2 linked regions of the Candidatus Puniceispirillum marinum IMCC1322 genome follow. The protein of the gene in region 2 interacts with the protein of the main gene of each other region in a pairwise test. Links are inferred from orthologs where the notes say so. Each region holds a gene or a part of one and is shown on either strand. Other genes may lie near its edges.

Region 1 (3,224 bases), 1.0 Mb from region 2 along the record:
GAAGCTGATAACCTTTCCCGCCGTAGTGAAGCCGAGACCGAAGCTGGTAAAATGGCTGGTCTGGCTGTCAATATGGTACGAGCAGCCTCAGAAATGGGTCAGTTATTTGGTTCGGTGACATCGCGTGATATTGCCGAAGCTGTTAGCGAAGCTGGTTTTACCATTACCCGTTCACAGGTTGTTATGGACAAGTCGATTAAAACCCTTGGCCTGACCGACACGCGCATCCGGCTTCATCCAGAAGTGCATGTTGACATCATCGTCAATATTGCGCGCTCACTTGAAGAAGCCGAAACCCAGCTGAAAACAGGTGTTGCCGTTACCGGTGGTGTTCAGGATATTGACGATGAAGACGACAATATCAATGTTGCGGTTGCTGCTGTTGAAGCTGTTGAAGAAGCCGCGTCAGCCGAAGTTGAGACTGCCGAAGTTGAGGCCGAAAGTGCTGAAGCAGACGCATCTACAGACACAGACGAGTCATCTAAAGACGCTTAAAACTACATTTTAATGCACATCAAAGCCGGAGCCTGTCTCCGGCTTTTTTCTGTTCTGCCGCGCCCAAAAACTATCCACAGGCTAAGAGATGATTTTAAGGCACTTATCCCCATCAAACTTAATCTTAACACCTCCTAATAACCAAAAAATTAGCCTACTATCTGGTTCATGGCTGAAGAACAAACCAACATAAAACCCTTTCCAACTGGCGTATCTGGCACTGGCCCGACCCGGCAAATGCCACATAATTTGCCAGCCGAGCAAAATCTGCTTGGCGCGTTGTTGCTTGATAACAGTGTGATGGAGCGCATTGACGACCGTCTGCGCGCCGAACATTTTTACGATCCCCTTCATGGGCGTATTTTCCAGACAATCATGCGGATGATCGAACGTGGGCAACTGGCGAATCCGGTAACGCTGAAAAGCTTTTTCACCGGCAGTGATGAATTCCCGGATTCGGACACCCAGAATTACCTTACAGATCTTGCCGATGGTGTTATCAGCATCAGTCAGGCACCCGATTATGCCCATACCATCCATGAGGCGCATCTGCGCCGTGAATTGATCCTGATCAGCGATCAGGTCATAACTGATGCAATCCAGCCTGAAGTCGATACCCCGGCATCAACCCAGATTGAAACGGCCGAAGCACATTTGTTCCGTCTCGCTGAAAATGATACAGCCAGCACCGGATTACGCGGATTTGATACCATTGTCGCTGCCAGTGTTAATCAGGCAGATCTTGCGCGTAAGAATGATGGACATCTGTCAGGCTCCAGCACTGGTTTAACCGATCTGAATAATCTCTTGGGTGGTTTACAGCGGTCGGATCTGATCATTCTGGCTGGTCGTCCCGCAATGGGTAAAACCGCACTGGCAACGAATATCGCCTTTCATGCCGCAACAACGACAAAGACAGGTGAAGTCGCCAGTCCGGTTGCCTTTTTCTCACTGGAAATGGCCGCTGAACAGCTTGGCACACGTATCTTGAGCGAGCGCGCCAGGGTTGATTCGGAAAGTATCCGGCGCGGCAAACTGGATTCGCAGGAGTTTGACCAGCTGGTTGCCGCCAGTACCGCCATTTCATCAGCGCCATTCTATATTGATGATACGCCCGCCCTTTCTGTATCCCAGCTTGCCAGCCGTGCCCGTCGCCTGAAACGCACGTCTGGGCTTGGGGTTATCGTGGTTGACTATCTACAGCTTCTAACTGCCCAGCTTGGCGTTCGATCTGAAAACCGGGTGCAGGAAATCTCCAATATCAGCCGTACATTAAAGGCAATAGCCAAAGAGCTTGATGTGCCTGTTCTGGCTTTGTCACAGTTATCACGTGCTGTTGAAATGCGTGAAGACAAGCGCCCAAACCTGTCTGACTTGCGCGAGTCTGGATCGATTGAACAGGATGCCGATGTGGTGATGTTTGTCTATCGTGAGGAATATTATCTCAATAAACGTGAACCTGAACAGAAAATGGAAGAGTCGGTTGATACCTTTAACATCCGCCATGCTGACTGGTTAAGCAAAATGCAAAGCGCCGAAAACAAGGCCGAAATCATTGTTGCCAAGCAAAGACATGGTCCTACAGGTTCGGTGAATGTGCATTTCGAAAAGCGCTTTACCCATTTCACTGATCTGACCGAAAGCACCCATCTGCCTGAGGGTTTCTAAACATGTCCACAGGTGATGAAAATGTGCTGGCGGCTTTTGGCGCGGCTGACAACCGCATTGACATTGATCTTGGCGCTATCGCCCATAACTGGCTTTATCTTGACAGTTTATCCCCAAAAAGCACAATAACCGCCGCTATGGTTAAGGCAAATGGCTACGGTCTGGGCGCAAATCACGTTGGTGCAGCGCTCTATAAGGCTGGATGCCGCCAATTCTTTGTCGCCAATCTTGATGAAGCGGTGTCATTTCGTACCTATCTGGACAATATCAGCATATCCGACGCCCAGATCATGGTGCTACACGGATGCCACCGCGGTCAAGAACATGACATGCGCGCTTATCGACTGACACCTGTTTTGAATGATCTTGAGCAAGTGAGCCGCTGGCGCTTATATGCCCAGAATGCCAATGAGACCTATCCAGCTATGCTGCATCTGGATACTGGCATGACACGGCTTGGGTTTGATCCGGATCAGACTGACTGGCTGATTGAAAATAAACAGGCTTTGAACGGCCTTGAGATCACATATATCATGAGTCACCTGATTTCAGGAGAAATCAGCGACGACCCTGCCAATACTGCCCAGAAAACACGCTTTGACGAATATCGTAGCTTTTTTGGCGGTATCAAAGCCAGCCTTGCCAATAGTGGTGGCGTATTTCTGGGTAATGAATTTCACTATCAGATGACCCGACCTGGCATAGCCATTTATGGTGTTCATCCATGCGGTAAAGACCAAGCCATCACTGATTCAAACGGCTTAAAATCATGTATCACCTGGCATGGACGCATTATTCAGGTGCGCACCGCCCCCGAAGGCGCAACGGTTGGTTATGGCGGCACGCATCGCCTATCTCGGCCGTCACGTATCGCAACCGTGGGTGTTGGTTATGCTGACGGCTATCAGCGCAATCTAAGCAACAAAGCTTTTGTAAATATTCTTGGACACCGTGCGCCAGTGATCGGCCGCATATCCATGGATAGCATCACGATTGATGTTACTGACATCCCACCCAATATCATGCTGAAAGCCGAAACCGCCGCGTTACTGAGCGATTTA
Region 2 (3,327 bases):
CCCCAAAGGCGAATTCGGCACGCGTTTCCGACATTGAAATCGTCACATCACCATCATAGTCATCCAGCAGTTTGCGCAATTCACCAACCGCTTTACGCGGCAGGATAATCGATGGCATCTGCGCTGCGCCACCTGGCAATGTCTGCTTGGTCATCGCCAGACGGTGCCCGTCTGTTGCCACCGCACATAGATCGCCAGCATCTGATTTATGCAGATAGATACCATTCAGATAATAGCGCGTTTCCTCGGTAGAAATCGCAAATTTGGTGGCATCGATAAGATCGCGGAAATCAGCAGCGGTCAGCACAAAATTGGTCGGCAGCTCATTCGAGCTAATGGCCGGAAAATCTTCGACAGGCAAGGTTGGTAGCCGGAAACTCGAACGACCCGCGCTGATCATCGCATGACCATCGCCAACCGACAGCTCGACTTCGGATCCATCCGGCAGTTTACGCACGATATCATACAGCATATGCGCCGACATCGTTGTCGTCCCTGCCGTTGCCACCGCACAGCCAACCTCGGTTGTGATATCCATATCCATATCAGTAGCTGTCAATGACAGCTGTCCGTCTTCGGCGCGCAATACGACATTCGCCAGAATGGGTATCGTGTTACGACGCTCAACAACGGATTGCACATGACCCAAAGGCCTTAGAAGACTCATACGATCAATTGCCAGTTTCATCTATTTTCTCTCATTCTGTAGCCCTGAGCTACCATGCCCGACCAGCGGGGGACACATGCGTATAAACTGTCAATCGTCCATACGCCCTCTAATCGCCAAATATAGCATGTTTATAACAAACTAACACCAAAATATTGTGTTTTTAGCGATTCGCGGCAACGCTCGAAAATGGCCAAAACAGGGCTTCTTAGCTGATCATATGAAATATGGATATGGGGTCATGACGGCCCGAATGCGGCTAGTTCGACAAAAGCGACCGTAAAAGATCAACATCTTCGCCCAGCCGCGAATCCGATAGCGTCAATGTCTCGATGGTTTTGACCGCATGCATGACCGTCGTATGGTCACGTCCACCGAACTGGCGGCCAATTTCCGGATAGGATAATGACGTCAGGTTTTTCGTCAGATACATGGCCACCTGACGCGGGCGGGCGATGTTACGTGCGCGCCGAGCCGAGAACATTTCCGACACCCGGATGCCATAATGCGCAGCGACTCGCTTCTGAATTGCATCAACACTGATCTGGCGGCTACTGGCGCGCAGTAAGTCAGCCAGCAGATCGGCAGCGCTTTCGATGGTTATTTCACGGCCCACCAGCATGGCATGCGCCATAATCCGGTTTAACGCGCCTTCAAGCTCGCGCACATTGCTGACAATCTTATGCGCCAGAAATTCCAGCACCTTATCGGGGATCTGGATCTGCGCCCGTTCGGCTTTGGCTTGCAGAATACCCAGACGGAGTTCGTAATCGGCCGGATGAATATCAGCAACCATACCCCAGCCAAGCCGGCTACGCAGACGTTCTTCCATGCCTTCCAGATCGGTTGGCGACTTATCCGCCGAGATGATCACCTGACGGCCATCTTCGACCAATGCGTTAAAGGTATGGAAAAATTCTTCCTGCGTGGAATCCTTGCCACTGATGAATTGCACATCATCAATCATCAGCACGTCCACCGAACGGAACTGTTCTTTGAAAGACATCGTATCTCGGAACCGAAGCGCGCGAACAAAACGATACATGAATTTTTCTGCTGACAGATACATCACCTTGCGCGATGGCGCCTGTTCACGGATATGCCAGGCGATCGCATGCATCAGATGCGTTTTACCAAGCCCGACCCCGCCATAAAGGAACAGGGGATTAAACGCGACCTTCTCGCTTTCAGCAGTACGGCGCGCAACGGCAAAAGCCAATTCATTCGGCTTGCCAACAACAAAATTTGCAAATGTATAGCGCGGATCAAGACCGGCCAGCGGATCAAACTTTTCCGGCGTGGCACCGGTTGCGCTGTCAGATTGTGCCCTGTCATATTTTGTACTGTTGGCAGCAAAGGCGGACCCTTTGTCATTATCGGTTATCCGCGGCGCGCGCTCGGCAATCGATTGCGGACGCACCGCAAGACGCACTTCAACGCGTTTTACTCCGGTAAATTCGGCTGCTGAAATAACCCGCAACCGGTCGGCATATTGGCTGTTCACACGATCGCGTGCCAGACTCGAATCAGCTTCGATTGTCAGCATATTATTGTGCAGGCTACCAACCCGAAGCGGCTTGATCCAGCTTCGCCATGCGGCGTCACCTAAATCAATGCGCATCCGCGCTGATACTTTTTCCCAACAGGCTTCAAGATCCACTGGCGGATTCGCAGCGCTGTCAAAAGGCGCAAAATCGCCATTTTCAAAATTCGGATTCAATGTGGCTGGTTTGGCTCCATACGCACTGAATTCATGTGGGGTTGAGGGATTTTTTAGATTATCGTCCGACATGTATCACCCCCATATATTTTAGTCACACATGATTGTGGACAGACCGCGAACTGCTTGTAACAGCAAATTGAACCTGTGTAACAGCAGACGGTCATTGAATTGCTCTTGGTTGAGCTAGATGAGATTAGCTAAAATTAGGGGGCGATGGCAAGACAGCTAGAGCCCGAAATGGCAAAATAAAGTTGTGTTTTGCGCAGTTATTTTTGTTGACAGTCTTTCCCCTTGAAATGGGTCAGATGTGACAAAAATTATTGATTATCAGGCACCGAATCGCAAGAAACCGATTTTGGGGCTTGCAACCTCATGGCGATGTGACTCGTGCTGATGTGACCTCATACCGATTATTTTAAATCTGGCAGACCGGATGCTGACAAAGCATCTGCCGATTCCAAAATAAAAGCCCACCGCATGACGCTGTGGACTTCTGATAAACAATTATAATTGGTTATATGCAAGGGCAAGCTGGCACATACAGGTTGGCTAACCGATCGCGGCACTCATCGCCGCTTTATCAGCTAACCTCGTGACCTACTTAGTAGCAAGCTAACGCGCGCTTAGGGTAACTAGGCGGCGAGGGCTTTAACGCGGGCAGCCAGACGCGAAATCTTGCGCGACGCTGTATTGCGATGCACAACACCACGGGTAACGCCACGCTGGATTTCCGGCTGGGCGACACGTAGAGCTTCACGGGCAACAGCGGCATCACCAGATGCAATGGCTGTTTCGACTTTTTTTACGAATGTGCGGATACGGCTCATACGGGCACCATTAATAAGTGCACGGTTGGCATTTCTGCGGATACGCTTTTTCGCTGACTTATGATTTGCCATTCAGAATGACCCTCAATTTCTAAAATTACGTTGCGGAC

What was found.
Region 1: the proteins of dnaA (region 2) and SAR116_RS03320 interact in binary tests that used the Escherichia coli proteins (3 or more experiments, as listed by UniProt). The link is inferred for Candidatus Puniceispirillum marinum IMCC1322 from one-to-one orthologs.

What each region holds. Positions count from the first base shown.
Region 1 is NC_014010.1:682,553-685,776, forward strand. Bases 20-2,913 are described here. They hold SAR116_RS03320 (replicative DNA helicase), read left to right. Parts: upstream 20-663; coding sequence 664-2,163; downstream 2,164-2,913. Other genes in these bases: rplI (50S ribosomal protein L9), read left to right, coding at 20-495; alr (alanine racemase), read left to right, coding at 2,166-2,913. Outside these bases: more of rplI, read left to right, coding at 1-19; more of alr, read left to right, coding at 2,914-3,224. UniProt on the Escherichia coli protein: The main replicative DNA helicase, it participates in initiation and elongation during chromosome replication. Travels ahead of the DNA replisome, separating dsDNA into templates for DNA synthesis.
Region 2 is NC_014010.1:1,720,115-1,723,441, forward strand. Bases 194-3,190 are described here. They hold dnaA (chromosomal replication initiator protein DnaA), read right to left. Parts: upstream 2,460-3,190; coding sequence 927-2,459; downstream 194-926. Other genes in these bases: dnaN (DNA polymerase III subunit beta), read right to left, coding at 194-688; rpsT (30S ribosomal protein S20), read right to left, coding at 3,023-3,190. In the rest of the region: more of dnaN, read right to left, coding at 1-193; more of rpsT, read right to left, coding at 3,191-3,289. UniProt on the Escherichia coli protein: Plays an essential in the initiation and regulation of chromosomal replication. Binds in an ATP-dependent fashion to the origin of replication (oriC) to initiate formation of the DNA replication initiation complex once per cell cycle.